DNA from 3 places in the Weizmannia sp. FSL W8-1119 genome. Region 1 is predicted to be linked to each of the others. Evidence: riboswitches for the same ligand, from Rfam matches in the RefSeq annotation. Region 1 holds a riboswitch; each other region holds the start of a gene.
What was found. Region 1 has a riboswitch for S-adenosylmethionine ahead of NSQ19_RS01280 (phosphoadenylyl-sulfate reductase). Riboswitches for the same ligand answer to the same signal wherever they lie in the genome.

Region 1 (10,465 bases):
CGGCTCAGGCGGAAATCTGTCCAGCCAACGGTCATAATCAATTTCAGCACAGTCATCCTCTTTATAGTGGATAATAATTTGCTCCACCGTTTCAAGCTCATCCTTTACCGGCTCGATCAAATGGTACATCTCCTGGTCCACAAACAATACTTTCGATCCGCTGTGATTTAAAATAAACCGGTAGTCTTCCGGGGTCAGCCGGATATTCAGCGGCACCATCACCGCCCCCAGCTGGAAAATCCCGTAAAAGCCTTCCAGCATTTCCACTGTATTCGGCGCGAGATAGGCCACCCGATCCCCTTTTTCAATGCCAAGATTTTTTAACCCGTACGACAGCCGGTTCACCCTGCCGTTCAGCTCCCGGTATGTAAACGCCCGGTCCCCGCAATACACCGCTGTTTTCCCGCCGTACAAAAGCACCGCGCGATCCAGAAATTCCGTCAACACCAACGGCACGTTCATGGACTCCCCTCCCATTTTCATTTTCTCCCTGTTTCCCCTTGCTGTTTAAAAACCAGCACTGTTGTATAACAATATTATAAAAGTTTTTGAACGCGTTTTCAATCATCATATTTATTTGTTTTTTTATAACATTGGATGATCTTATTTTCACTTCTTTTACCTTGGTTTCCGCTTACATTTTTAATATAATGAGAGTGTAGAAAGAAAAAAATGTTTAGGAGGTAGTACATGTTATGAAAATTCCTGTAAAATCCGTTACATCGCCGAAAAAGTTTATCGTAGGGAACGGCCTGCTTGCCAATTTATATGCGTATATAAAAGATTTGGGCGACAATGCCTATGTGATTTGCGACGAATTCATCCTCGGCCGCGCAAAAGAAGAAGCCGGAAAATCTGTCCGGGAAGGCGGTGGGAAAGCAACTTTCGAACAGTTCAATTATCAAATCACCCAGGAAGAAGTAGACCGTAACCGCCGGCTTGCACGTGAAGCAGGCGCCAATGTCATTGTCGGCATCGGCGGCGGAAAAACGCTTGATACCGCAAAAGCAACCGCTTATTATGAAAAACTTCCGGTTGTCATTTTTCCGACGATTGCCTCCACTGACGCACCGTGCACGGCCCTTGCCGTTCTTTACAAAGAAGACGGCGCTTTTGACCGTTACTTGTTCCTGCCGAGCAATCCGGATGTCGTGCTCGCAGACACGGAAATTTTAGCTGCAGCACCGGTCCGCTTTTTCGCCGCCGGGATCGGGGACGCGCTTGCCACTTATTTTGAAGCGCGCGCCTGCTACGCGGCAAACGGCGACAACCTTGTTTTAATGAAGCCATCCCTCACCGGCCTGGCCATTGCCCGCACTTGCTACGAAACGATTCTCGAAAACGGCGTAAAAGCAGTGGAAGCCGTGAAAAACAAAGTGCCAACCCGTGCAGTGCAGGATACCATTGAAGCGACCATCTATTTGAGCGGTGTCGGGGCGGAATCCGGCGGCCTTGCCGCAGCACACGCCATCCATAACGGCATGACCGCTGTCCCCGCCCTCCATCGTGCACAGCACGGCGAAAAAGTGACATTCGGCCTGCTCGCACAGCTCGTTCTTGAAAACGCGCCAAAAGAAGAGCTTGAAACGGTAATCCGCTTTATCAAAGCAGTTGGCCTGCCGCTGACACTGAAGGACCTCGGCGTTGAAGAATTTGTGGAAGCCGAATGGCGGAAAGTGGCGGAAGATGCCTGTGCCGAGGATGACACAATGGGCAACGAACCATTCCCGGTTACGCCTGATGATGTGTACAATGCCATTGTTGCCGCTAACGCCATTGCTGAAAAATACCATGACTAAATCAAAGCAGCATATGTGAATCCATCACAAAAACGACGGGAAAACACGATCGTGTATCCCGCCGTTTTTGTCTATATCATATGAACTTAAGTTAGGACTTGCTGAACAAATCCAATTCTGCGTTTGTGCCCAATTTGTTAGTAATCTCTAGAAAAATTCATCTTTGAAAATGCGATTCTGTCTTCTCTATATATTGAATCCGCTATCAAGCTTTCTTCACATAGAGTACGTCTACGTTAAGGAAGCACGGAAAATTGAAGGTCTTTCTTCACATAGAACGCGTCTACGTTAAGATAGCATGAAAAATTGACGGTCTTTCTTAACATAGAGCCCGTCTACGTTAAGGAAGCACGAAAAAAAGATGACCTTTCTTCACATAGAGCCCGTCTATGTTAAGGAAGCACGGAAAATTGAAGGTCTTTCTTCACATAGAGGGCGTCTACGTTAAGGAAGTACGAAAAATTGACGGCCTTTCTTAACATAGAGCCCGTCTACGTTAAGAAAGCACGAAAAAAAGATGGCCTTCCTTCACATAAGGCGCGTCTACATTAAGAAAGCAAGCAAAAACGAAGGCCTCGCATTAAATTTATGCCAAAGCTGTCAGCATCCTTGCCAAATCTAGGAATTTTGCTTATTCAGGAAGCCCTAATTATATATCAAGCATTTTCCGGCGCGTACCCGGGGCCTCTTTCCATCTCAAAGGCAAGTCTGAAGCGACACGTAGATTATTGCGGATCCGATAAGACACCAGTCCCAGCTACTTGCTGGTAATCTTCCACCGTTTTCCAGCCCTTGCAGACGTCCACCCATTTTTCGGCCTTCCCGTATGTATACAATTCTTCGCAGGTCAGTTCAATTGCCGAGTTGCCGCTCCCGCATGCCGGAAATACAGTCGTGAACCGTTTGAGTGAGACGTCCATATAGACCGGCAAATCTTTTTTCAAACCGAACGGGCAGACGCCGCCGACAGCATGGCCGGTATGCTCGAGCGTTTCTTCTGGTGACAGCATCCGCGCTTTCCCGCCGAATGTTTGCCGGAATTTTTTATTGTCGATTTTCGCATCTCCCGCGGTGACAACAAGAAGGGCTTCTTCCCCACCGGTACCCCTGAACGCAAGCGTTTTTGCAATCCGTTCCGGTTCCGTGTGCAGCGCCTCAGCTGCAAGTTCAACCGTCGCGCTTGATGACGGCAGGACGAGCACATCTTCTTCCCGGTCCCACTGCTTAAAATAAGCTTTGACATCTTCCAATGACATGAAGGCGACACTCCTTTTTGTGAAAATTTTAACCCTATTGTAACGGAAGCCATTCCGGGTTGCAAACGGGCTTGCCAAGTTTTTCGCCGGGCACACCGGCTGATTTCCCAAAGATGGGCGCTAATCTTCATCCGTTTTTCAGTGGGCAGTCCCTTGCATGCGGCTGCGAAAGAAAGACAAGGCTTCCTGCTGTTTTTCAGGCTTGCGGTATGCTTCTCCAAGCAGCTTTTCCAGCCACTCGCTTTTTTCCGATGCAGAAAACTGCGGCTGCTTCAGAAGCTGGCGGCACTCGTATAAAAAATCCACATATTGGGCGTAGTTCGTATCATAATGCCTGGATAATTCATTTACAATGCGGGAAGCCAGTTTCGGGCTTGCCCCGGCTGTAGAGACACTGATGGAAAGCCTGCCCTTTTGGAAAAACGCCGGAAAAGCAAGGTTGCCGCTTCGCGCATGGCCGGCATCGTTCACGAGGGCTTGGGCCGGGGCATGTGCAACAATCCGGCTGTTTGTCTCCGGATCATTTGTCGCTGCAACAACCACATCGGCCTCCCGGATGTCTTCCGGTTCGAATGTTTTCTGTTTCCAAATGAACGCGTGTTGTTGCGCCAAAACCTGCAATTCATCGTTCAGGTGCGGGCTCACGACGGTAACGCATGCCCCCGCTTCCTGGAAGAGCCGGAATCTGCGTGCCGCCACTTTTCCGCCGCCGATGACCACAGCCTGCTTCCCGTCTAAATTGACCATAACCGGTACCCAAACCATTCCTGATCTCCTTTCCAGTTTATCCGGTGCAGAAACGCCTCGTGCTTCCTGCCATTTTCGTGAATGTGCCCGTACGCTCCCTTTCCAGCGTTTCCTGGGGAGCCGGAACCGGGCAAGTGCCGGCATGCACAATGGAGCGCCGGACCGCGGGCATCTTTCAGGCTGATCGGGCCCAAAAAAGTGCCGGTACGCACATTGAAACACCGCACCCAGGCATTTTTTAAACTGCATCTCCCCCAAATAAGGGAGGGGTTCACAATAGAAAACGCCGCAGGCTTCCCCCAGGCTTTCCGGGGGCAAAAAAGGTCCCGGAATCTCAAATAAAAGCCTCTGCACCCAACGCTTCCTTTGCCCGGCCGGCCAATGCGTCCGCCATATCCGGGTGACAGCCGAGATACCGTGCCAGCCGGATATCATATCCTTCCCGCTGCAGCATGCCCACTTTCTTTTCCAGCGACCGGACGAGCACGCCGGTGAACCAAAGATATGGGGCCACAACCACCGGGCGCCCGGCCGCGGCCAGCTCCTTCAGCGCCTCATCAAAACGGGGCTCAAGCACCGCCAAATAAGCCGTTTTGATCTGTTCTGCCCCCAGTTGCACGCCCAGCCCGTCCGCAATTTTTGCAAAATCGCACAGTGTTTCCGGATTGCGGCTGCCGCGTCCGACCAGCAGAATCCAGGCACCCGGAGGCATGCCGGTTTCCAAAATATTTTCCGCCAGAATTCCGGTGATCCGGTCCCCGACGCCGAGCGGGCGGCCGTACGTAAACACAATATGCGGATAACGTCGTTTCGCTTCCCGGATCGCACGCGGGATATCCTCATAATAATGCCCGGCACTCAGCAGCAATACCGGCACAACGGCGATACGCCCTGCGCCGCCCCGGACAAGCGCATCAATCCCTGCTGCAATATCCGGTTCCGCAATTTCCAGATAACAAATTTCCTGGAGATCCGCATCCACCTGTGCCATCGCTTGCCGGATTGCCGCTGTTGCTTCCCGGGCGGTTTCGGGCACACGGCTGCCGTGGCTGACATATAAAACACCTTGTTTCATACCCGTTCACCCGGTACAGGCCGGAGCAGCGGAAAGCTGTTCAAACCATTTCAACTCATCGCGCAGTTTTACCACTTCTCCGATGATCAAAAGCGATGGGTTGCGCAACCCGTCCGCCTTTTCACTTAAATTTCCAAGCGTGCCGACCGCGGTTTCCTGTTTTTCCGTCGTGCCCCAGCGGATAAGTGCAGCCGGCATGTCCGGCGATTTGCCGTGCTTTATCAGTTGCGCACAGATGAGCGGCAGATTTTTCACGCCCATATAAATGCAAAGTGTATCAATTCCCGCATATTTGGACCAGTATGCATCAAGATCTTCGCCTTTTTTCGTGACGCCCGCGATAAAAGCAACGGATGTACTGAGCCCGCGGTGGGTGAGCGGAATGCCGGCATAGGCGGGCACGGCGGAACCGGCCGTAATCCCCGGAACGATTTCAAACGGAATATGCTTTTGCACCAGTACTTCCGCCTCCTCCCCGCCTCTGCCGAATATAAACGGATCGCCGCCTTTTAAACGGACAACAGTTTTGCCTTGGTTGGCAAACTTCACAAGCAGGTGGTTGATCGTATCCTGCGACATCGTATGGGCGTCCGGCTTTTTCCCGCAGTAGACGAGTTCCGCATCCGGCCTTGCTTCTTTTAACAGATCCGGATTCACCAGGCGGTCATATAAAATGACATCCGCTTCCCGGATCATGCGCAATCCTTTCACTGTGATCAGTTCCGAATCGCCGGGCCCTGCCCCGACTAAATATACTTTTCTCATTTCTTCACCTGCTTTAAACTTAATCGGATAACTGGTTGGTTTGGTTTATGCGCCCACTTCTCCCGGAGTGGCTGTAGCAGCGGCTTAGAAGGGATGGCCGTTTTTGCCGCAGCACCACCGGGCAGCCTTACTTTTTCTGAACCGTATGCAGCCCGCATTCGGTTTTATGAAAGCCCGCCCATCTTCCTGCTCTTGAGTCGCTGTTTCCAGCAGCACGTGTGCACGGGAAACAGCCGATGCTCGGATATCCCTGGTCATGCAATTCGTTATACGGAAGATGATGGGACTTGATATAGTTCCAAACGTCATCCCATGTCCAATGAATCAGCGGGCAAATTTTAATCGAATGGAACCTTTCATCTTTATTGACAAAATTCGTTTTCGCCCTTGTCGGCGATTGCTCCCGCCGCAAGCCGGATATCCAGGCCGACGCTCCCTGCAGCGTTTCTTCAAGCGGCTTGATTTTCCGGATATAGCAGCATTGGTCCGGATCCCTTTTCCAAAGGGCAGATCCGTATTGCGCCGCCTGTTCATCAAGCGTAAGCGACGGTTTTTTCATTTGGATATTTAAAGCCGGATATTTCTTTTTCACTTTTTCAATCAATTCGTAAGTTTGCGGAAAGTGCAGGTCCGTATCCAAAAATACGATATCCGCATCTTCTCTGACTTTCGAAATGAGATCAATCAGCACCATTCCTTCTGCGCCGAAGCTGCACGCATATACCACTGATTTACCGTACGTGCCATATGCCCACTGCAAAATTTCCAATGCGCCCTTTGTTTCATCTTCCGGCACGAACACTGCAAACGGATCCGACGTAAACTGTTCATATGTGAGCCGCGTTTGCTCCACTCTATTCCCTTCTTTCTTATTCGATTACTAAGGATTAAACGACAAAAATCTTCTTACCCTGAAGTAAGAAGATATCCATTCCCGGGAAATCTTCTTATCTTTCAGGCCACCACCTGCAGGAATTGGCACAGTACCCGTTTTCGGACCTGCTGCCGAGGCTTCACAGGGCCCTTCCCTCCACCTCTCTTGATAAGAAAATAACAACATATAAGCTTAAAGTTTATTGTATACCTTCTTATGCTATTCGTCAACGAAAAATTCTGATAAAGAAAATAAGGCCCATTTTCACGAAAAGTGTTACATGTAGTTTTGGGCCACCTTTTTCTTTCTCATTTGATGAAATGGTTTCCAATCTTTGCTTGCATGTGTTTTTTTCAAATCTTGCTCTGTACCAAATCGGTTCATCAATTCACCTTTAAACTTGCGGCGTACCGGCTCAGCTCCGCGTTTCATCATCACCTGGATTTTTGAAGCCATTTAAAAGGGCGACAACTATTCGTTCCCTTTTACCATAGAGGCCTTTCTTTATGATCAAACGAATAAACATAAGGCATCATAAGAATCAAACAAGCCCAAATAATGATGATTAGTGTTATGAATGCAATTTTTGGAATGCCCAATATCATTAGTCCAAATGAGATGAAAAAGCAAAGCAGGGAAAAATATCCAACTTTATTTCGAAACTTCAAACTTGGATATAACTTGGCTTTACAATTTGGACATTCTATGGTTTGGTCAAACTTCCATAATCTCTTAAAGATATAAATCCACTTAAATGGATGGTTACAATCAGAACATTTTGGCAGGCTCATTGACTTCCACCTTCCTTTTCTTCGATTTTAACATAAAATTCAATCTTTTTTATGCCAACAACAATGATTTAGAAAAGAGTCTTCCTTTTTCAGTGCATTTTCCAACCTGCGGGGGTAAACTACATATATCCAATGACAGAGACTGAATGAAGGCAAAGCGGGGTGAAAAAATGATTCATTTGGATAAGCATCATGACCCCCGGACAAACGGCATGCTGCTGCGCCAGCTTTCACGCAGGGCAGTCCAGCCGGGTACCCTAATCCAGGAAAATGAAGCGCTTTTTCAAAAATACTGCCAGCCGGAATTTCACAAACCGTTTTCCCTTTCACGGCTGCTGCTGAACCGGAGATATCCGGTTGAACCGTATAAAACCCTTGCAGATCAGAACGGCCTTGTCTACCCGGAATGGAAAACGATATTGGATCAAGCATACAGCCGGCTGCTGTCTGTGGCATCCCGTACAGTCAATGTGGCAGATTTCGGGGCTGCCGGCGATGGAAAAACCGACTGCACAGCGGCATTCCAAAAAGCACTGGGAAACGGCCGCGTGAAAGTGATCGTACCGGAAGGCGTTTATCTTGTAAAGGGGCTTAAGCTGCCTTCATGGACATGCCTTTGCGGCAGCGGAAAAGGCGTAACAGTCATCAAACTCCATCCGCATGCGCCGAAAAAAACGCGTCTTATCCAAAACGCCCATTTCCACCGCGGCAATCACCATATATCAGTGGAAGGGCTCACGCTGGACTGGAATGTCGAAAGGCTCGGAAATGAGGAAAGAACGGCAGCAGGAAATAACCGTTCAAGCTGTCTGACTTTTGCGCACGTCACGTTCGGCTGGGTGAAAAATGTGGAGGCGGCGGGGGCCGGCCTGCATGGTTTTGATGTATCGTCTGCCCGGTATCATTATTTGGGCGACGGCTTTCTCGCCCCGGGAAGGAGCCGCTATATCTGGCTGGACGGGCTTACGGCAAGCGGATTCGGTGATGACGGCATTACCACCCACCATAGCGACTATTGCTTTATTTCAAATTCTTTCTGTTACAACCCGAGTGGAAAGGCCCACAAAAAAGGGTTTTCCAACTCCAATGGCATTGAGATTGATGACGGGTCGCGCCATGTCTGGCTTTACAATAATGCTTCAAGCGGCTGTTTCGGAGGTGTCGAAATCAAAGCCCACCACAATGCTTCGGCTGCTTCTCATGTCCACCTTTACGGCCATCTTTCTGTCCGCGACAACCGTTCTTTCAATTTCCGGCATATCGGTCACCATAAAGGTAAGGATAGCGATTCGAAAAGCGCGGACCATATTGTGGCGGCCAATCTTGTTTCCATCGCGCCGGTGTTTACGGATTTATATGAAGGTTCAACGCCGCGCAGCCTCGTTGTTTCCGCTTACCGGAACGTTGTCATTAACGGGCTGACAGCACTTGGCGACCCGGATTACGATTTCAAGGGAAATCCTGTTGTCGCCATCCAGTACCGTGCAAAAAATGTTATCTTGAAAAATGTAGAAATCAGCGGGTTTCAAAATGCGAAACGGATCAAGGGCAAAGACAAATGCGTACTGTTGTAATGCTTGGATTGTTCATAAATAAAGAGAGAATCTAAGCAAGACTTGCAGGGTGAATCGGATAATAGCTTCTTATCCGATTCACCCTGCAAGTCCAGCCTTCATGTTTGCCACCAATAGAAGCGATATTTGCAAAAAAGGGGGGTAAAATGACTTTCGAATTCAAAGTTTTTTCTACATCTTTTTAAAACCCTTGCATTTAAAGTTCGGCAAAATCCTTGGGATCCTTGCCAATTCCGATTATTTTGCTGATTCAGCAAGCCCTGGATTCTTCCTTTTCATCATCGTTTGAAGATCATTTCCCGGGGAAACTTGGTGTCTTTTGTCATGAATGCGGGCGCGGAAAGACATTTCTATACAAAGTTTTTGCCGACTTTGTGCTCCTTCTCGAGTAAAAGACATTTTGTCTTCCTTGATGCCAATGCCCGGAAATTTGTTGTGACATGTCTTTCATAGCACTCGTGCCAGTAATATTATCGCAATTTTTCTCTCATTAAGTTGCGAATACTTTTCCCGACCAATTGTGTTATTTTCCTTTCACCATAAAGGACGCTTTCCCGGGAAATTTGTTGCCTTTTGTCTTTTTAAAGACCTCTAAAAAACATTGGGACCATCGTACGGATCCTTTTTTGTCTTTTTGAACGTTTTAAAAAGACATTTGGACTCAGTCCCACCCCCGTTTTGTCTTTTTGAAGGCTTCTAAAGGACACTTGGACCACTACCCAGATCCTTTTTGTCTTTTTGAGCATCTTAAAAAGACATTTTGGCTCGATCCCCACTCCTTTTTGTCTTTTTGAAGGCGTCTAGGGGACATCTTGGGGCGAGAATCATTGCCTTTTGTCTTTTTGAAGGTCTCTAAAGGACGTTTGGACCTCCGCCCGGATCCTTTTTTGTCTTTTTGAACGTTTTAAAAAGACATTTGGACTCGGTCCCACCTCCTTTTTGTCTTTTTGAAGTGTTCTAGGGGACATTTCAGGGTGGGAATCATTTCCTTTTGTCTTTTAGAAGGCCTCTAAAGGACACTTGGACCACTGCCCAGATCCTTTTTGTCTTTTTAAACGTCTTAAAAAGACATTTGGGGGCGGATCCCATTCCTTTTTGTCTTTTTGACGGCTTCTAGGGGACATTTTGAGCTCTGGCCTGATCCCTTTTTGTCTTTTTGAAAGCCTGTAAAAGACCTTTGGACCACTTCCCCGGATCTGCCTCAAAAACATTCGAGCCAAGTACCGCAACTGGTTTAGGATCAAAAAAGTGGGATCCCCATTTTTAGAGATCCCACTTTTTTCCTGCAGGCCGATCCAGGTACTTATAAACCGAGCGAAATATATTTGACTTCCAAAAATTCTTCGATGCCGTAACGGCCGCCTTCCCTGCCGAGACCACTCTGCTTGAAACCGCCGAATGGGGCCTGCGGCGTGGACGGAAGCCCGTCGTTCAGCCCGACAATGCCATATTCCAGCCCCTCTGCAATTTGAATGCCTTCTGAAATATTTTCCGTGAACACATACGCAGCAAGACCGTAAATGGAATCATTGGCACGCCGAATTGCTTCATCAATATCCGTAAATTTCGTTACCGGTGCAAGCG
Region 2 (10,465 bases), 280 kb from region 1:
TTGTTCCTGCATTTGCATTTAACGAACTCGTATGCGATTGTCCTGCCGTATTCGACGATCACCCTGCCGACTGCGGTATGGATCCTAGTGACGCATTTCAACCAGATTCCGCTCGCGCTTGAAGAATCGGCAAAAATTGACGGTGCGACGCCGGTTCAGACGCTGTTCCGGATCGTCTTCCCGCTTGCCGCGCCGGGTGTCTTTACAACTGCGATTATTACATTCATTGCTGCGTGGAACGAATTTTTGCTGACGATTACCTTAAACTCGGACGCTAATTACCATACTGTGCCGGTCGCGATTTCTTTCCTCCGCACCCAGTTCGAAATACTTTGGGGACAGGTCGCTGCCGCTACCACAGTCGTCACGGTCCCGACCCTGATCATCGTCCTTCTGTTCCAGAAACAAATCGTCTCCGGCCTTACAACAGGCGGGGTGAAAGAATAAAAATTTCCGCTAGCGGAGCGTTCTCCCCCGGTATCGCAACCGCGCGGCATTTTCCAGATCCCTGTCAAGCTGCCGTTGTTTAACTTACAGGCCCGGCAGGCAATCCGATACGGGGAAAGGGTTTTTCGGTCCGGGACATAAGAAAAAAAGGGCGCTTGGCACCATGCCCTCTTCGAATTTGGAATTTTTGGAGGAACAGCGTATGACATGGGAAATCACGAAACACGAATTGGACAAACAAATGTTGCTGGTCAATGAAAGCTTATTTGCACTCGGGAACGGCTATCTTGGCGTGCGCGGAAACTTTGAAGAAGGCTACCCGGAAGAAATCCCTTCTATCCGCGGCACTTATTTGAATGCTTTTTATGACAATACAGAAATCCAGTACGGGGAAAAAGCGTACGGATTCCCGGAAACCGGGCAGAAAATGCTGAATGTGATCGATGCGCAGACCATCGAAATTTTTCTTGGAGAAGAAAAAGAACGCTTTTCTCTTTTTGAAGGGGAAGTTCTCGGTTTTTCCCAAACTTTGCACATGAAACGCGGGTTTTCCGAACGCGTCATCCATTGGAAATCGCCTTCCGGAAAAGAAATCAAGCTCACTTTTTCACGGTTGGTTTCTTTTACATGGCGGGAACTGTTTGCGATTCAAGTGAAAATGGAGCCGGTGAACTTTTCCGGGCCGGTGCGGGTGATTTCCACTGTCAACGGTGATGTGCAAAATTATGTCGATAAAAACGACCCGCGGACCGGATCTGCCCATGCAAAAAGGCTGGCTGTGACAAAAGCAGCGGCGGAGAGCGGCACGATTGTACTGCTTGCCCGCACATTTGCTTCCGGGCTTGAAATGGCTTGTGCCACAACCCACGCCGTTTCCGCCTCTTGCGAATGTCATTATGAACAAGACGAACAAAAAGTGCACGCCATCATCGATTTCAAACCCGGCGAGCCGGTGTCCCTTACAAAATTTGCGATCTATACGGACACCCTCCGTCACGGGGACCATATCGCAGAAAAGGCGGCGGACATCCTGAAAAGCATGCAAGGGAAAGATTTTTCCGCACTCATACGGGAGCAGGAGCAATATTTAGCCACTTACTGGCAAACAGCGGACATTGAAATTGACGGCGATCCGAAACTGCAGGAAGGGATCCGTTTCAATCTGTACCAGCTCCTGCAGTCTGTCGGAAAAGACACCGCCAGCAATATTGCGGCAAAAGGGCTGTCCGGGGAAGGTTATGAAGGGCATTATTTTTGGGACACGGAAATTTATATTTTCCCGGTGTTTCTGTTGACGCATCCGGAACTCGCGCGGCATTTGCTGCTGTACCGTTACCATATCCTTGGCCATGCACGGGCAAGGGCAAGAGAAATGGGCCATCAAAAAGGCGCGCTATTTCCGTGGCGGACGATTTCCGGCCCGGAATGCTCCCCGTATTTCCCTGCCGGCACAGCGCAGTATCATATTAGCGCGGACATTGCTTACAGTTATATGCAGTACTGGTATGCCACGCAAGATCAGGACTTTATGAAGCAATACGGCGTCGAAATTCTCGTGGAAACGGCGCGGCTTTGGCTTGAGGTTGGCCATTACCGGGAAAAAGACGGCAAATTTGCGATTGAAGATGTGACCGGGCCGGATGAGTACACAGCCATCGTCAACAACAATTACTATACAAATGTAATGGCAAAATACAATTTAAAATCAGCCCACAAATTTTACCACTGGCTGAAAACAACAGATGCAGCCTATTTTGCGGCATTTGCTGCGCGGCTCGGTTTAACGGACAAAGAAGCGGCAAGCTGGCTGAAAGCAGCGGATGCCATGTATCTCCCTTATGATGAAAAACGCGGCATCCACAAACAGGATGACAGCTTTCTCGATAAAGCGGTCTGGGATTTTGAACATACGCCGAAAGACCATTACCCGCTCCTTTTGCATTACCATCCGCTCACGATTTACCGGTACCAGGTATGCAAACAGGCGGACACGGTGCTCGCGCATTTTTTGCTGGAAGAAGAGGCAGATCCGGAAACGATCCGAAACTCATATCATTATTATGAAAAAGTCACAACACACGATTCATCGCTGTCCACTTGCATCTTCAGCATCATGGCGTCCAGGCTCGGCGAAACGAAAAAAGCGTATCATTATTTTATCGAAACAGCCCGTCTTGATCTTGATAACACGCACGGCAACACAAAAGACGGCCTGCATATGGCCAATATGGGTGGGACATGGCTGTCCATCGTGTACGGATTCGGCGGCGTCCGGATCAAAGAAAATGGGCTTTTCTTAAACCCGGCCATTCCGGAACAATGGGACCGCTATTTATTCCGTCTCACCTACCAAAACCGCAGGCTCCAGGTGGAAGTCACGTGCCATGCGTTCAAAGTGGCATTGCTGGAAGGAGATGTGCTGGACATCCATATCGGCGGCCGGACAGAAACGCTGCAACCAGGCAGGACGATTACCCGGCCGATTTCCGGCTTGTAAATGCAAGCGTTCGTTCCTTTACACAAAAAATAGAAAAAAGCGGCGGGACCCTTTTTACAGTGGTTTCCCGCTGCTTTTTTCGGAACTTCTGAACGAAGCGGGCTTTAACCGGCAACAGTTGGCGTTTCCTGCTGAAGGAATCCGGCTTCTATTTCACTGTTGTGCCAGCTTTCGTGTATGAAAAAGCCTGCTCAAAATCGGCAATCAGATCATCCGGATTTTCGAGGCCAACCGATAAGCGCAACAAGCTGTCGGAGATGCCGCGTTTTCTTCGGTCCTCAGGTGGCATTGCGGCGTGGGACATTTTTGCCGGATAGGACAGAATCGATTCCACAGCGCCGAGGCTGACGGCAAAGACCGGGATTTTTACATGGCTGACGAATGCCCGGAGCGCTTCCTCATCTTCCAGTTCAAACGACAATACCGCGCCCGGCCCTTGTGCCTCCAGCTTTTGCAACGCATGCTGCGGATGGTACCCGAGCCCCGGATAATACACGTTTCGTACAAGCGGATGCGCATCAAGAAAATGTGCAATTTTCACCGCTGACTGCTGTGATTGGAGCAGCCGCACATGCAACGTTTTCAACCCGCGCAAAACGAGCCATGCATCCTGGACGCCGAGCACCGCCCCGAATGAGTTTTGCAAAAAGCCGAGGCGCGCTGCCAATGCTTCATCTTTTACTACAGCAAGCCCGGCGACGACATCGCTGTGCCCCGCTAAAAATTTCGTCGCGCTGTGCAGCACGATATCCGCCCCGAGTTCAAGCGGGCGCTGCAGGGCAGGCGTTAAAAAGGTGTTGTCGACAAAGGTGAGCGCCCCGGTTTCCTTTGCCAGTTCACTCACCGCACGGATATCCGTCACTTTTAAAAGCGGGTTTGAAGGGGTTTCTACATAAAAAGCTTTCGTGTTCGGGCGGACGGCCTGCCGCACTTCTTCAAGGTTGGTCATATCCACAAATGTATGTTCAATACCAAGCCGTGTCAGGACTTCTGTCACCATCCGGAACGTGCCGCCGTACACATCCTCGGTGATCACAACATGGTCGCCCGCCGACAAAAGCAGAAACGCCGTTGAAATCGCCGCCATCCCGGAAGCAAACGCGAAACCTTTGGCGCCGCCTTCGAGTTCGGCTATGACATCCTCGAGCGCTTCCCTCGTCGGATTGAGCGAGCGGCTGTAATCGTATTTGCCGAACTGATCAATGTCCGCCTGGTGGTATGTCGAAGCATGCTGGATCGGCACACTCACCGCACCGGTCACCTGGTCAATTTTGTGGCTGTTATGTAAAAGCCTCGTTTGAAAAGAATAATCTTCATTTGTCATCGTGTTTGCACCCCTTCGTGAATGTTGGCAAAAGCTTTTTCAATATCTGCAATCAAATCGCGGTCATCTTCAATTCCGACTGAAAAGCGCAAAAGGCAGTTGTCCACGCCCGAGGCAATCCGTTTTTCTTCCGGAATGTCGGCATGCGTCTGTGTAGCCGGGTAAGTGATAAAACTTTCCGTCCCGCCGAGGCTTTCGGCAAATGTAATCAGAGACAGGCCGCGTAAAAACGGGTCAATCCATGATTCTTCTTTTACACGGAAAGAAAGCATCCCGCCGCGGCCCGGATATAGCACATCTTTTACATCCGGATGCGCACTTAAAAAGGCCGCCACAGCTTTTGCATTCTTTTCGTGTTTTTCCATCCGGAGCGCCAGCGTTTTCATGCCGCGCATCAGAAGCCACGAATCAAACGGGCTGAGTGTGGCGCCGGCACCGTTATGGTACAAGAAAAGCTTGTCGCAAAGTTCAGCGCCCTTTGCCACGATCAGCCCGGCCAGCACATCGTTATGCCCGCCAAGATATTTCGTTGCGCTGTGGACCACAATATCAGCGCCTTCTTTGATCGGCTGCTGCAAAAGCGGGGTGTAAAAAGTATTGTCCACGATCAGCAGGATTCCGTGCCCTTTCGCAATTTCAGCCACTGCGCCGATATCCGTCTGCTGCATGAGGGGGTTTGTCGGCGTTTCAAGAAAAATGGCTTTCGTTTTCGAGGTGATTTCTTTTTCAATATTTTCCGGGTTGCACGTATTCACGTACTTACAACAAAGCCCCCATTTTTTATACCCCTGCTCAAGCAGGCGGTAGGTACCGCCGTATAAATCATCACTCACAATCCACTCATCGCCGGCCTGGAACAAAGATAAAACAGTGAAAATCGCAGCCATGCCGGAACTGCACGCAAACCCGCGGTCCCCGCCCTCCAGATCCGCAATCGCTTCTTCCAGCAACTGGCGTGTCGGGTTGCCGGTACGGGAATAATCAAAACCGGTCGACTGCCCAATGCCTTCGTGGTGGTAAGCGGTAGAAAAATAAACAGGCGGGTTCACCGCACCTGTCACGCGGTCACTGCGGTTTCCGATCTGTGCAAGTTTTGTTTCTGTATGATACATGATGGACACTCCCTCACTTAAAATCAAAAAGCCTTCTCCAATAAGAAGAAGGCCATTCTTTTCGTGCATGAACCATCTTCTTATCTTTCAAGTTATGGATCCCATAACTTGCAGGACTTAGCACCTTTTCAACGCGTAAAAGCATTGAAGGTTGCTGAGGCTTCATCGGGCCATTCCCTCAACCTCTCTTGATAAGAAAATACGAGTATGAAATTTGCCATAAACACCGCAAAAGCCATTACACAACGGACTTAAAAAATGCTTATGTTCAATTTATCCCCTTTTTTCGGATTCGTCAAGCTTTTTTAAAAAATTTCCAATTTAATTTTTACCATTTGTCTATATAGTCTGGACCAAATCCTGAATATGGAGCATGGCAACCGGTTTCTGGGCGGCAACAACCGGCAACACCTTGAAAGCATGGTCTTCCATTATCCGCAATGCTTCCGCTGCCAGCTGATGCTCACTGACGCAAACCGGATATTTTGTATACAAATCTGCCACTTTTTTATCCAGTACTTCATGGCCGTTTAAAAGCTCGCGCCGGATATCGCCATCCGTTAAAATGCCGGCAAGCCGGCCCTGCTTATCAATGACCGAGACAGCCCCCGTCCCCGCTTCCGTCATCATAAATAATGCTTCCTTTATGCCGGTATCCATTCTGGCAACCGGGTTCATGCTTTTGCGTTTAGCCACATGGCCAACTGTTAGAAGCAAACGCCTGCCAAGCGAGCCGCCGGGATGGAAGAGCGCAAAGTTTTCAGGTTTAAAATCCCTTGCCTTTAAAAGGGCTACCGCGATCGCATCCCCGAGCGCAAGCGTGACGGTGGTTGTAGAAGTCGGCGCAAGGCCGAGTGGGCACGCTTCCTCAACTTCCCCGATATCCATCACCAGATTCGAACACCGCGCCAGTGTCGACTTGCGTGAACCAGAAATGGCAATCATTTTTGCGCCGATCCTTTTGATGGAGGGGATCATATTTAATATTTCCGACGTTTCCCCGCTGTTGGAAATGGCAATGAGGATGTCTTCTTTTGTTATTTTTCCAAGATCGCCGTGCAGTGCTTCTCCCGGGTGAAGGAAAAATGCCGGGGTACCGGTGCTTGCAAATGTGGAAGCAAGTTTCCGGCCAATGATGCCCGATTTCCCCATTCCTGTAAAAATGACTCTGCCTTCGCACGCCAATATCATTTCAATGCCTTCATTTATACGAAAATTGATCCGGTCTTTCAGCTTTAAGATCTCATTGGCTTCTTTTTCCAGTACTTCACGGACGCTTTCGACATAATTGATGCTTCGTTTGAAATCTTTTAACATCCTATTCACCTCCGTTAATGGATGTTTGCTGCCGTTTGTTCTTTTATCATGTGATCAATTTCAATTATTGGCTTTAACATTTCTTCAATATCATCCAGTTTCACCATATTCGGGCCATCCGACCAGGCCTGGTCCGGATCAGGATGGGCTTCGAGAAACAACGCATCGATCCCGCAAGCCGCCGCTGCCCTTGCCAGATACGGGACAAACGCACGCTTTCCGCCTGTTGAAGTGCCGTTTCCGCCCGGAATTTGGACACTATGGGTAGCGTCAAACACGACCGGATACCCTAATCTGCGCATTTCCGGAAGTGCACGCATATCCACCACCAGGTTATTGTAGCCGAATGTCGAACCACGTTCTGTAAGGAGAATTTTTTCGGTGCCGGATTCTTCCAATTTTTGAATGACGTTTTTCATATCCCAAGGCGCCAAAAACTGCCCTTTTTTGACATTCACGATTTTGCCCGTTGCGGCGGCGGCAAGCAGCAAATCGGTCTGGCGGCAAAGGAAAGCGGGGATTTGCAGTATGTCGAGCACTTCCCCGGCTGCTTTTGCCTGGTGCGGCTCATGAATATCGGACGTGACCGGTGCGCCAAATACATTTTTAATCCGGTCAAGTATTTCGAGCCCTTTTTCCAGTCCCGGGCCCCGTTTGGAAAAAATGGATGATCGGTTGGCTTTATCGAAAGAAGCTTTAAAAACGAAAGGAATGCCGAGTTTTCCGGCAATGGTTTGAAGGGTTGCGGCTGTTTCCATGGCCATCGTTTCACTTTCAATTACGCACGGGCCGGCAATCAATACGAACGGCAGAGATGGGCCGAAAGCTATCCGGCTGTTCAGTTGGACTGTTTTCATTTGCTCACTCCTCATTTTTAAGTTTTCACGTGTCTTTACTCCTTCTGCTGCAGGTTACAAATATTATCCTTTAGGAAACCGCACAGGGCAAGGAAGTTGTAAAAAATATTCACAAACTTTTTTCATTTTTATGTAGGGTTATCTTCCAACAAAAGTGTAAGTGTGGAAACATTTTCCTTCCTCTCTGTTTCCATTTTCCCGATTAACGGCTGTAAGAGCGGGTTATGATATAGTACAAACACCAAAAGTCCTACGGTGTGATGTCAAGGGTTAAAAACAAGTGAATTGGAAATTTTATTGGCTCTATGTCGTAAAAATGGCAATACAGAACTAAGCCTCCAGATAACCGGAATAATCTGGAAGTTTTAAGTTCAGGCTATCGATGATGGTTACCTGGTTACCTCATCGCGTCACCTTCTTTTTCGGCGCATAAATTTGATCGTTGCGGAGCAGCGCATCGATCAGGCGCACCAGTTTTCTTGCCGTTAAGACGAGGGCGCGTTTGTGTGAGTGCTTATGCACCTCACGATATTTCTTTTGGTAAAAGGCGCGGTACTCAGGTTCGTGTCGCCGGACCAGATTGGCAGCCTCAACCAGGTAATACCGGAGATAACGATTGCCTGTACGCGCAAGCATTTTGTCATCAGCCTCAAAATCACCCGATTGGTGGCGGGGCCAGAACAATCCAGCAAATTTTGCGATCGCAGCTTGGTCGTCAAAGCGCTCAATGTCGCCGATTTCAGCGAGAATCCCAGCACAGCTCACCGGGCCTATTCCCGGAATGGTCTGGAGGGTATTCGGGATTCCATCAAGAACGCGGGCAATCGCCTTATCCAAATCCTTGATTTGGCGTTTAAGATGCCGGATGATCTCAATAGAACTGCCCAGGACCAAGTCAATCGAATCCTCCACACATTTAGAAAGCCGGTAAGAGGACCGGGCAGCTTTTTGGATGGATGCGGCCAAATCCTCGGGATCGCTAAAGCGGCCATGGCCTTTGGTCTGGAGATACATCGCTAAGTCCTCCAGAGGCATTTGGGCAATTTCATCGAGGCTATAGGCCTCAAGCTGGATTTAAACTTATTATACGAGGAGGGACCGTTATGGAACATGCAAAGGCGTTAGTGGTGAAATTTATTATGGTCGCAGTTGTGTTGGGCATCATTTTATCCGCCATCTTCAACATGCCGTTTGGCGATATGATCGCCACCAGTGTAGTGCTGACCATTCTTGCATATGTCCTGGGAGATTTGATGATATTCAAGCGGGAAAATGAACGCGAGGAGGATACGCAAAGAAATATCATGGCGACTGTCGCTGACTTTGTTCTGGCGTACCTTGTCGTGTGGCTGATGGGCAGATCACTCGCCCCGGACATGGACAATCTGTTATGGGCGGCGCTGGCTTCAAGCATCGTAATTGCAGCCGGCGAATGGTTCTTCCATAAATATTTGCACCATCTTTTCCATCACACGCCTGACCGTGAATATACCGGATACGGCGGTGACTGATTGAAAAAACGGCAGCTGATGAGCTGCCGTTTTTTCGTATTCCTATAAAAACTTACCATTCATCAATCAATCATCCAATTGTGCAAGCATCAAGTTTTTTCAATCGCTGTGCACTTCTTCGGGCCAAGCAAAACTTTTATTTCCCTCACCTTACCGTAACCATTCTTGTTTTGCTTTTGTTTCCGGCTCTGTCTTTCGCAAAAATGGAAAGCTTTGTGCCTTTTTTCTGTTTGCTGATTCTCACACTGTATGCGCCCTTGGCATTTGCTGTGGCTTTGCCGATCTGTTTGCTGCCGCGGTATACATAGACAACTGCTGATTTTTCCGCTTTACCCGCAACATGTGTGGACTTCGTTGTGACATTGCCGGCAGTCGGCATGCCCGGTGCCGTTTTGTCTTTTACCGTTACTTTCACTTTGCTGCTTTTTAAACCGGCCTCTGTGTAGACATAGAGGACTGTTCCGGCTTTTTGCTTTGGAACCGGGACTTTAAAAAGTCCTTTCCCGTCCGCTGTGCCGCGTGCAAGTATTTTTCCGTTCTTCATAATGGCCACTTCGATGCCCGGGTCAGCGCTGCCGGAAATGGATGTGCTATTATCGCCGACAGTCCATACTTTAGGTGTTTTCGGCTGCTGTGCCTTGCCGCCGATACTTCCGGACAGCAGCGTGTACGTCACATCCCGCCCTTTTCCGGACGGAACGGAGAAGCGGCTTGCCGAAGACAGCTTTTTCACAACCGCCCCGCCGCCTTTTAATTTCAGTGAACTGCCGTTGTAAGTTTTAATTCGGAGCGGTTTGAACGCGGCATTCCCTTTAAATCCGTATAATCCGTTTGTCTGCTTTAACACGAGTGCGGCCCGGAAATCGGTCATAAACTGCCCGAAAGTCAGGTTCGGGTCAATGTATTTTTGGATCGAGCTTTTTGCGATGTTAACAATTTTTCTTTCAATGCAAATAGAACACCACCAGAAATATAATATTGTCAGATAAATATATGCCCATTTTCACTATAAAGTCAATTTTACACGCTTAAAAAATGTACTGTTATCAGATAATTGTTGAAAAAATATAGAAATGTATCTAAAAAAAGGCGCACGAATCCAATGATCCACAAGCGCTTTTTTTGAAATTGATTTCCTTTATGTGGATAAGTTAAGAAACGAGGCTTCTCATTTTTTCAGCCTGGTTCTCTTTGATCCGGCCTAAGGCCATGGCTAACATGACACAGAGTGCCAGTCCACAACGCAGCTTCATTTTAGCCATTCCCCGAATTGTATGAAGTTCAAAGCCGAAAGAAGTATCAAGCCGGCTGTTCACGCGCTCTACAGCTGTACGTCTGTTGTATTCTTTTTTCCACTTATAGCTCGATCGATCAATGGGTGTAAAAATACGCCTGTCTTC
Region 3 (10,465 bases), 500 kb from region 1:
CAACACTTTCATAATCTGGACCGAATGTTTCATATCGAGATTATTTAATGGTTCATCAAGCAAAATATACTCGGTGTTCTGGGCCAGCACCATCGCGATGTAAGCGCGCTGCCGCTGCCCGCCGCTCAGTTCATCCAAGTACCGGTTCTCGTATTCTTCCAATTCCATATAACAAATCGCTTTATCAATTATTTTTTGGTCTGCATCCGTGAGCCGCCCCTCTGAATGCGGGAAACGCCCGAATGCGACAAGTTCCCTTACTGTCAGCCGGATGTTCATATGGTTGGACTGCTTCAGGATGGATATTTTTTTCGCCAGCTTTTTGCTGTTTGTATGGCTGACGGCCTCCCCGTCTATGTACACATCCCCTTCATCCGAAAATTCAAGCCGGCTGATGATCGAAAGCAGGGTGCTTTTTCCGGCACCATTCGGCCCGATAAAAGAAGTGATTTTTCCCTTTGGAATGTTAACAGACACATGGTCAATGACCTTCTTGCTCCCGTAGCTTTTTAAGACATTCATCACATTTACCATGCGCGACTCTCCTGTAAAAGTAAGTAAATAAAATAGATGCCCCCGGCAAAATTGATGATGACGCTGAGCGGAACAGAGAACTGGAAGACTCTTTCCACAAGCAGCTGCCCTCCTGCGAGGAAGACAACGCTGATCAGCATCGCACCCGGTATAAGAATGATATGCCGGTATGTATCAAAAAATTGATAAGCGACGTTGACAACGAGCAGGCCAAGGAATGTGATCGGCCCGACCAGCGCCGTCGAGACGGAGACAAGGACGACGACAATCAAAAGCAGATGCCGCACTACCCGGTTATAATCGACACCAAGGTTGACCGCCTGATCCCGCCCGAGCAGCATTACATCCATAAACTTGGCAAAACGCAAATAATACAACCCGCACAATACAACAAGCACAAAAGAAACCCACAGCAAATGGACATTCACATTGTTGAAGCTGGCAAACATTTTATCCTGCAGCACCTGAAACTCATTCGGATCAATCAGCATTTGCATAAAAGAGGTGAAACTGCCGAACAAAGTGCCAAAAATCATCCCGATCAAAAGCAGAAAATAAATATTTTGCCTGCCCCTGCGAAGAATCAAATGGAACAAAATGGCGGAAAACAGCACCATCGCCACGAGGGAAACCACAAAATTGACATGGCTCTGCATTATCGTTAGCGTTTTGGCCCCCATGGCGAAAACGACCGCCGTCTGGATCATGAGATAAAGGGAATCCAGCCCGAGCACGTTCGGCGTTAAAATGCGGTTGTTCGTAATCGTCTGAAAAATAAGGCTCGAAAAGGCAATCGCACAGCCAGTCAGGATGATGGCGGAAATTTTCCGGATTCTTGACGGGATAATATAGTTGAAATCCCAGTAAGATCCGATGCAAATATATGCTGCAATGAGGCCTGATGCGATTACGGCAAGCATAAGCAGTTTGGAACGGCTATGCATAAGCGTGCCTCCTCAGCAGCAAATATACAAAAATGCCGCTCCCGATGATGCCGGCTGTTAAACTGATCGGCACTTCATACGGATAAATGACAATGCGCCCCAAAATATCGCAAAACAGCAGGAACACTGCCCCAAGCAGTGCCGTAACCGTAATGCTTTTTTTCATATGGTCGCCACGGTAAATGGACACAATGTTTGGAATAATTAAGCCCAGAAACGGGATAGTGCCGACTGTCAGTACCGTTGCCGAAGTAATCAGCGCGACAAGGACAAGGCCGAGGTTGACCACCTGCTTGTAATTCAGGCCAAGATTTTTGGCAAAATCTTCCCCCATGCCGGCGACCGTAAACCGGTTGGCAAACACATACGCGACCAAAACGGCCGGAACTGCTAAATAAAGCATCTCGTACTTCCCTTTCAGCACGCCTGAAAAATCGCCTTGCAGCCATGAAGAAAGGCTCTGGACTAAGTCGTATTTATACGCAAAAAAAGTCGATACAGAACTTACGATATTGCCAAACATCAGCCCGACAAGCGGGATGAAAATTGTATCGTTCCATTTAATCCGGCCCAGTATTTTCATGAACAGCAAGGTGCCGGCCAGGGCAAAGCAAAAGGCAACCGCAATTTTGATCAGCGGGCTTGCCGCAGAAAACAGGATGATCGCAACCAAAATGCCGAGCCGGGCACAGTCCATCGTGCCGGCTGTCGTCGGGGAGACAAATTTATTTCTCGTCAGCTGCTGCATCACAAGGCCGCAGATGCTCATGCCCACGCCCGCAATGATGATGCTGATCAGGCGCGGCAGGCGGCTTGCCAGCAAAATTTCTGTCTGCTCCCTGCTTAAATGGAGCATATCCGCCGGCCTGATATTTTCCGCGCCGATAAAAATCGAAATGATGGACAGCACGGCAAGCAGGGGCACTAAATATCTTTTTTTCATCGCATTCGGACTCCCCCCGTTTCTTTTGTGAGCTCGTTGTAATTGATTTTCATTATCAATGATAATTATATTGATAGTGAGAATCATTGTCAATTATATTTCCAATATTTTTATTGTGCTTTCCGTCGTATCCGGAATGGTTGGCATCATAGCCATTGAAAATGCACCCGGCCTCTTGAAAAAGTTTCTGTACGCCATTTTTTTCATAAAAAAAACGGCGGAACCTCCTTTTGGAAGTTTCCACCGCTTTCATTTTCCTCTCATCCCACCTGGTTCGGTTCCCCGTTGAGGTTGTTTTCTACGGTCAGGATGCCGAGTTCATGATGTTCGCCTTCATAAAGCGCGCCCTGGGCAAAGCGCATTTCCCCGTTTGTACCCATGACTTCCAGTTTGCAATAAGCCGGGCTTTTTTGCAGGGCACGGTAAAATTCATCCATATTGCGAACGGGCTCCCCGTTGCATTTGGAAATCACTTCACCGATGGAAAGCCCCATTTTTTCCGCTTTTGATCCCGGTATGATCCCTAAAATGATCATGCCGTTGTTCTGCTGTGTAAAATAATACGGCGCGTTGTTTTCACGCACCCGGTGGCGAAAGGAGATCCATGCTCTCGCTACAATGGCAAAAACGGCTGCTGCTGCAGAAAAATAGGGAAGCCAGAACCCTGCTGCTCCGATTGCGGCCGTCATGATCCCGGCACAAATCACGCCGGTTCCGATCCGTTTCAATGCAGATTGCGGCAAACTGCTTTGGATCTGGTGCTGGAACCCGATTAAAAACGGCACAAGCACAAGCGAAAACGTGTGCCCGCCCCAGTCAACGACAGGCCACCACGAAACGGAGGCCGAAAGCGGGCCTGAAGGCAGAAAACAAACGACCGGCACAAGCCAGAGCTTTTTTGCGGTAAATGCGCCGACATTCAAACCGCGCCGGCTTTTCCGCAGTTTCGGGGAAACATGCTTCGTGCCGTTTGTCCTCAGCAGCACGCCCTCCGCCAACAGAAGAAGGCCTGCCAACACGGAAAGCCCTGCAACCATCGCATCGGTTGTGCCGCCCATCCAATCCGGCAGCTGAACCGGCAGCCATGTGAAAGCAAAAAACAGGAGCACCGGGATGCCTATGGTAAATGCCGGTGAAAGAAGCCGGAACTGCCCCGTAAGCGAAAATACAATCGTCACAGCCGCCACCACAGCAAGAACGGGCCATGACACTTTAAACCCGCCCGCAACCGTGGCGGCGGAAAGGATCAGCCCGCATATCAGCCCGGCAGGAAATAAAGACCGCAGTTCAAGCGATCTTTTATAAACCCTGATATGAAAATCGTTTCTTTCCCGCTTGACTCTTGCCGCGCCTGAAACGAGCGCGAGCAACAGCGCATAATAGAATACCGGATGGAGAAAAAATCTTCCAATGCCCTTCAACACTTCAGTGATCCAAATCTGTTCCAACCGAAACACCATCCCCTGCACGTACCATACTTGTAGTATTATTTTAGCAGATTTTGGCGAAAAACTCTCCGAAATTCCGGGTTTTTTTCCAGGCTCACAGATTTTCTGTCCAAACCGGCATCACCGCTTATGCAACTGCTCCGGGAATATCCTCATGCCGGCACCGCGCCATGCAAAAAGCTGAAGCAACCCAGAAATTGGCAAAGACATGAGGAGCGAGAGCAGGAAGAAGCAAATTTGCTGAATGTTGGCTTGCAGCCCGGCCCGCTGAAGCGGCGTTATTTGCTGACAACCTTTAACGCCACTTGCAGCTGCAAATCATTTTTTTCCGCGCGCGCCATTTTGTACAGCGATTTTTCCAATTCGTCGGCCGTTTTTTGATTGATGCTGCCGGTTGCCGGAAGGCCTTTATCAAACTGGAACGCCTTAACGGCATTTTCCGTCTGGATATCGAAATAACCGTCTTCCCTGCCCGGCGAAAAGCCAAGGCTCTTTAGCATTTGCTGGGCGGTTTTGATTTGGGCGTTGTTCATATCCTTTTTCAACATGCGGCTGATTTGCAAAGCCTGGGCATCGAAATAATCCGGCTGTTTCACTTCAATCGTCGGGGCAATGCCTTTATGATGGATCCAATGGCCGTCGGGCGTAAGCCATTTAAACATGGTCAGTTTGATGATGCTCTCATCTTCCATCGGCACCGCTTCCTGCACCGTCCCTTTGCCAAATGTCCTGGCGCCGATTAATGGATAATTTTCCGTTTCATGAAGCGCTGCCGCCATAATTTCAGAGGCGCTCGCGCTGCCTTTATCGACGAGGACCGCAACCGGATAATCCTTTTTTTTCTTCAGTTTGGACACATACTGGACACGGTGCCCGCTCCGTTCCTCAATTTGCAAATACGGCTTGTTCCTTGTGACAAACTGCTTGAGAATCGCTTCAACACTGGAAAGAAGGCCGCCCGGATTTCCCCGTACATCAATGACAAGCCCTTCCATGCCGCGGTTTTCAAGTTTTTCGAGCTGCTGCGCAAAATCTGTTGCCGTATCTGTTGAAAACTGGGTAATGCCGATATAACCGATTTTTTTCCCGTTTGCCTTTTTCATTTTCGAGTAGACCGTGTCAAGCGGAATTTCATCACGTTTGACCGTCACTGTCATCTGTTTGCCGGAACCGGCCCTTGAAATGCCCAGCTTCACATTGGAGCCTTTTTTTCCTCTGATTCGTGTTGTCACTTCATATAAGTCCATGCCTGCCGTACTTTTTCCGTTGATTGTTGTAATTACGTCTTCCGGGCGCAGTCCCGCTTTTTCGGCCGGGGAGTTTCTATAAGGAGAAACAATCAGTATTTTTCCGTTTTTTTTGGTGATTTCAGCGCCGATGCCTTGAAAAGAGGAATCCAGCGTGTCGTTGAATTGCGCAGCTGTCTCTTTGTCCATATAGACGGAATACGGATCGTCCAATGTACTGACCATGCCTTTGATTGCACCTTCCACGAGTGTTTTTTCGTCAACTTTCCGGACATAGGAACTTTTAATTAATTGGTATGCCTGGGCAATTTTTGCGAGATCCGGCATATTGCTTGTCCCGCCGGTTGTTTCCTGGCGGGCGGGGGCTGCCTTGTCCTTTTGTAAAAACCATTGGCCCGCCGTATAGCCGCCGCCTGCACCGGCAAGCAGCGATCCCGAAATCGCAAGCGCCAGCCATTTTCGTTTCATGGTGATGCCCTCCTTGTACAAGAAGCGCCGCCAAAAAGCGGGGCTCTTCCTCTCGATAATTCAATATATGTACAAGCCGGGGGGCATATGCCGGGCAGCGGAAAAAGCCGGTGAAAGTCCCGCAGAAGGTGCAAAACAGGCTGCCGTGAAGCGAAAAAATGGGTGTTGCAAACGGGCTCCGGTTTCTTTAGGGGATACGACATCCGGCCATGGCCATGCTGTTCACGAAACGGCACGAACGGCGGATGAGGCCATAAACAATTAGATTCAAAACGGGGTAAACCGTCACTTTCTCGCCAATTGGATTCAAAACAGGTAAAAAAAAGAAGCCTCTCCCGCCAAGCCGAGCAAGCGAAAACGGAAGAAGCCGAAAAGAGGTTGAGGGGTTCTCCCCTCGCTGAAATGCTATCTTAGAATCACAAAGGAACTTAAATCCGCCCGGATAACCGGTTCACGAAACGGCATCCAATTGCGGAACAGGCCGGTAACCTGCTGCAAAGTCTTCAATCATGGCGCTGGCTGTCGGAAATTTTCCGGCACCTGGGCCGGTAAGGGTAATTTTTCCAACCAGGCTGCCGTAAATGGTGACGGCGTTGTTGACGCCTTCCACCGCATAAAGGGCATGTTCGGAAGGAATAAGGACAGGCTTAACGGATGCTTTCAGCGTGCCGCCGTCACGGTATATGTCCGCAATATGCTTATAACGGAACCCCTTCCGATCCGCTTTTTCAATATCCGCAAGCGAGAGCCCGCCTATACCTTCAACTTCTACTTTCTCCCAGTCCGGCTGGGTTCCGAATACGAGCCGGCTTAAGATCATCAGCTTGCAAAAAGCGTCCTGCCCTTCCACATCATTGCCCGGGTCAGCTTCTGCATAGCCGTGCTGCCTGGCGATTTCCAACGCTTCTTCAAACGGAAGATGTTTTTCGCGCATTTCCGATAAAATAAAATTGGATGTGCCGTTTAAAATCGCCTGCACACGCTGGATGTCATTGACCTGAAGCTGCTGGGAAATCGTCCGAATCACAGGGATGCCGCCTGCGGTTGTCGCTTCATAACCGACAAACACGCCTTTTTCTTTCGCTTTTTCAAGCAGCACATTCCCATATCTTGCAAACATGACTTTATTGGCAGTAATGACGTGGCAGCCTTTTTCAATTGCTTGTAAACAGTAAGAAAAGCCTGGTTCTTCCCCGACAATCGCTTCAAACACGACTTCAAGGCCGGGAATGGCAAGAATTTCCCGGAAGTCCGTCGTGACGAGCACAGAACTGTCAATGTTCCGCTTTTTACGGGGGTTTTTGATCAGAACCGCTGCAATCTCTACCTCGGCATGCAGCTTTTCTTTCAGCTGCTCCCGGTGGGTCCGGACGGCTTCATACACGCCCTGGCCGACCGTCCCGAAGCCGAGCAGCGCTGCTTTAATCACCCTCATTTATCCAAAAACCTCCCTGCAATATAGCGCTATTCGCCTCTGAAGCGTTTTGTTCATTTAAAACATCAAGCGGCCCGGCGGTCTCCGGTGCAGCCGGCACCCATAAGCTCCCGATCCGGAACAGGTGTGCAGGCCGTCCGTGCCGACAAAATTGTATAGTGGGATCAGCCCGGAACGGATCCCGTGCAAGTTTTCTGGATCGCCTGTTGGCATTCCGCCGTGGCGGCCTTCGCACGAACCTGCCTGGCCCGTTACCTGCTTTTACCGGGCTGTAACAGCCGTCGCTTTTGTAATGGCTTGATCGAGGTCGGCTGTCAAATCTTCGACGGCTTCAAGCCCGACAGACAGGCGGATCAAATCACCCGTGACCCCTGACTTTTCCAGTTCTTCATCGCTCAGCTGCGAATGCGTGGTCGTTGCCGGGTGGATGATCAGCGATTTCGCATCGCCGACATTCGCTACATGCGACCACAGCTTGATATTGTCGATCACGCGCCTTCCTGTTTCCCGGCCGCCTTTCACACCGAAGTTAACAATGGAGCCGTAGCCGCCGTTCAAATATTTTTGCGCCAGCTCATGGGACGGATGGTCTTCAAGTCCCGGATAATTGACCCATGCAACATCCGGATGGCTTTTCAGAAATTCCGCGACTTTCAACGCATTTTCGTTATGCCTTTCCACGCGCAGATGCAGCGTTTCAAGCCCTTGCAGGAATAAAAAGGCGTTGTCCGGGCTTAAAGCCGGCCCGAAGTCGCGCAAAAGCTGAACGCGAAGTTTTGTGGCGAACGCAGCCTGTGCCGTGTCGACGCCGTAGCGCAAGCCGTGGTAGCTCGGATCCGGTTCGCTGAAGTCCGGAAATTTCTCTGTGTTCCAGTCAAAATGCCCGCCGTCAACGGCAACACCGCCGATCGCCGTTCCGTGCCCGCCGATCCATTTTGTCGCCGAATGGACAACCACGTCCGCTCCCCATTTGATCGGATTCGAGCCATACGGAGAAGCAAACGTGTTGTCGACAATCAAAGGAATGCCGTTTTCATGGGCAACTTCCGCCACTTTTTCCACGTCGAGCACCTGCAGGCTTGGGTTGCCGATAATTTCCGCATACAATGCTTTCGTTTTCGGGGTGATCGCCTGGCGGAACGCTTCAGGGTCAGACCCGTCCACAAACTTGACGTTAATGCCGTATTTCGGCAATGTCACGGCAAACAAATTATATGTGCCGCCGTAAAGATTGCTGGCGGATACGATGTCGTCGCCCGCACGCACAATATTCAAAATGGAGAAGGCAATGGCCGCCGCGCCGGATGATAAACCGACAGCCGCCGTTCCGCCTTCCAGTGCGGCAACGCGTTTTTCAAACACATCCACAGTCGGATTGCCAAGGCGGGAATAAATGAAACCTTCTTTTGATAAATTGAAGACGCCCTCTGCATGTTCTGTATCCGGAAAAACGTAAGAAGTCGTCCGGTATACCGGCACGGCGCGCGAGCCTGTCGCCGGGTCCGGTTCCTGGCCCCCGTGCAGCAATAAAGTTTCCGGTTGTAATGATGATTGTGTCATTTTTAAATCCTCCTGGTTTTTTAAAATTTTCCTGCGAAAGATGGAAGAGGAAATGAAAAACCCTCTTCGTAAGGGAAGAGGGTTACAATGTATGTAAGTTCCTCCCTTATCTTTCAGACGCATGTCTGTAGGAATTAGCACCTTTTCAGGCAAATGCCTGAAGGTTGCCGGGCTTCGCAGGGCCTAGTCCCTCCGCCGCTCTAGATAAGAGTTTCTTTTCATAATTCAATTTTGAATGACTTATTGTTTAAGATTATAGAAGACCAATGGCAAACCGTCAACCTTTTTTTGAAAAATTTTCTTTTTCTTCTACAAAATTGGCGACAACAGCCGGGAAATGGACTCTTTAAACCGTACATAAAGCGGCCGGTTCTGGTAAACATGGAGCGTTAATTCGGTTGATTTGGCCATGTCGTCCCGGAAAATGCCGGCAAGTGTGCCGGAAAGCTCGCGGTCGTACAGCACGGCGTTCACTTCAAAATTGAGGCGGAAACTGCGCACATCAATATTGGCCGTGCCGACGGAAGCAATTTTCCCGTCTACGACAATCATTTTCGCGTGGATGAACCCATTTTGATAAATGTACACTTTGACGCCCGTTTTTAACAGCTGGCCGATGTTGGAAAGCGTCGCCCAGTAGACAAACATATGGTCCGGTTTATTTGGAATCATAATCCGGACATCCACTCCGGATAAAGCGGCAAGCGTCAGCGCGTTCAGGAGGCTGTCATCCGGAATGAAATACGGTGTTTGCAAATAAATATATTTTTTGGCGGAATTAATCATCTTAATGTAGCTGTTTTTAATCTGCTCCCATTCGGAATCGGGGCCGCTTGAGACAATCTGGATATCGGTTTCCCCCTGCGGCGGGATGACCGGGAAATAACGTTCTTCATTTTTCACATCATGCGGCGATGCCTGATTCCAGTCTAAAATAAAGCGGGTCTGCATGGCATAAACAGCGCTCCCGGAAATCCGTAAATGCGTGTCCCGCCAATAACCAAATTTTTTATTCAGGCCAAGATACTCATCGCCGACGTTAAAACCGCCGATATAACCGACCCGTCCGTCGATAATCGCCAATTTCCGATGGTTTCTGAAGTTGACGCGCAAATTAATGAGCGGGATACGGGCTGGAAAAAAGGACGCCACTTCCCCTCCGGCTTCAATCAGCGGCCGGAAAAATTTGCGGCGGAACAGCATCCGCGATCCCATATCATCATAAAGCAGCCGCACCTTTACGCCTTCTCTTGCTTTTTGGGACAGCAGTTCAATCAATTCATGGCCGAGACGGTCATTCCGGAAAATATAATATACAAGATGAATACTGTCTTTTGCATTCCGGATGTCTTCAAATAAAGCCTGGAATTTTTTTCTGCCGTCTGTGAAAATATCGACGTGATTGTCCTGGGAAAGGATCGACCCGTCATTCATCAGCAGCATATAAACGAGATCCTTATACTGGGCTGTCCGCTCATCATGAAACGGAAACCGGTTTTCGCGCAGCAGTTCAATCTGCTGCTGGGAAATTTCCTTAATGCCGATCTTCTCCTGTACCTTCCAGTCAAAAATTTTCCGGCGGCTTAAATTTTGCCCGAATATCAAATACAGGATAAAGCCGGCAATCGGCAGGAATAGCAGCACCAAAAGCCAGGCCCAGGTTGCGCCGACATCCCGCCGTTCTAGGAAAATAATGGTTCCTGCCAGAATAAAATTCAAAAGAAACAAGATAACCAGTAGTACCGTTACAATCATTGCGTTCTCCTTTTCGTACACCCTTTGTTCCTGTTGTAGGTTTGTTCCCGGCCGGTATCCGGGAACACGGTGAAGTGTTTTGAAATTGATATAGGATATGTTTGCGCAGCAAAAATAACAATTGTATCATA

Region 2: another riboswitch for S-adenosylmethionine. It lies ahead of NSQ19_RS02470 (methionine biosynthesis PLP-dependent protein); the one in region 1 lies ahead of NSQ19_RS01280 (phosphoadenylyl-sulfate reductase).
Region 3: another riboswitch for S-adenosylmethionine. It lies ahead of NSQ19_RS03440 (O-acetylhomoserine aminocarboxypropyltransferase/cysteine synthase family protein); the one in region 1 lies ahead of NSQ19_RS01280 (phosphoadenylyl-sulfate reductase).

What each region holds. Positions count from the first base shown of each region.
Region 1 is NZ_JBBOZL010000001.1:237,161-247,625, reverse strand. Features, by position in the region: gene NSQ19_RS01310 (long-chain-fatty-acid--CoA ligase) at 1-462, opposite strand, end outside; gene NSQ19_RS01305 (glycerol dehydrogenase) at 696-1,799, shown strand; gene NSQ19_RS01300 (YbaK/EbsC family protein) at 2,525-3,055, opposite strand; gene NSQ19_RS01295 (NAD(P)-binding protein) at 3,194-3,820, opposite strand; gene NSQ19_RS01290 (sirohydrochlorin chelatase) at 4,137-4,877, opposite strand; gene cobA (uroporphyrinogen-III C-methyltransferase) at 4,884-5,642, opposite strand; gene NSQ19_RS01280 (phosphoadenylyl-sulfate reductase) at 5,770-6,495, opposite strand; SAM riboswitch class I at 6,587-6,691, opposite strand; gene NSQ19_RS01275 (hypothetical protein) at 6,793-6,972, opposite strand; gene NSQ19_RS01270 (TIGR04104 family putative zinc finger protein) at 7,002-7,307, opposite strand; gene NSQ19_RS01265 (glycosyl hydrolase family 28-related protein) at 7,478-8,881, shown strand; gene NSQ19_RS01260 (NAD-dependent succinate-semialdehyde dehydrogenase) at 10,185-10,465, opposite strand, start outside.
Region 2 is NZ_JBBOZL010000001.1:517,466-527,930, reverse strand. Features, by position in the region: gene NSQ19_RS02485 (carbohydrate ABC transporter permease) at 1-447, shown strand, start outside; gene NSQ19_RS02480 (glycoside hydrolase family 65 protein) at 650-2,944, shown strand; gene metC (cystathionine beta-lyase) at 3,093-4,268, opposite strand; gene NSQ19_RS02470 (methionine biosynthesis PLP-dependent protein) at 4,265-5,380, opposite strand; SAM riboswitch class I at 5,458-5,578, opposite strand; gene NSQ19_RS02465 (KpsF/GutQ family sugar-phosphate isomerase) at 5,720-6,697, opposite strand; gene kdsA (3-deoxy-8-phosphooctulonate synthase) at 6,712-7,554, opposite strand; partial or broken gene NSQ19_RS02455 (IS110 family transposase) at 7,957-8,622, opposite strand; gene NSQ19_RS02450 (YndM family protein) at 8,658-9,065, shown strand; gene NSQ19_RS02445 (Ig-like domain-containing protein) at 9,211-9,936, opposite strand; gene NSQ19_RS02440 (transposase) at 10,217-10,465, opposite strand, start outside.
Region 3 is NZ_JBBOZL010000001.1:741,429-751,893, reverse strand. Features, by position in the region: gene NSQ19_RS03475 (iron ABC transporter ATP-binding protein) at 1-534, opposite strand, end outside; gene NSQ19_RS03470 (iron chelate uptake ABC transporter family permease subunit) at 528-1,478, opposite strand; gene NSQ19_RS03465 (ABC transporter permease) at 1,471-2,421, opposite strand; gene NSQ19_RS03460 (hypothetical protein) at 2,477-2,674, opposite strand; gene NSQ19_RS03455 (PDZ domain-containing protein) at 2,682-3,878, opposite strand; gene NSQ19_RS03450 (S41 family peptidase) at 4,148-5,584, opposite strand; gene NSQ19_RS03445 (homoserine dehydrogenase) at 6,036-7,019, opposite strand; gene NSQ19_RS03440 (O-acetylhomoserine aminocarboxypropyltransferase/cysteine synthase family protein) at 7,281-8,579, opposite strand; SAM riboswitch class I at 8,683-8,790, opposite strand; gene cls (cardiolipin synthase) at 8,889-10,334, opposite strand.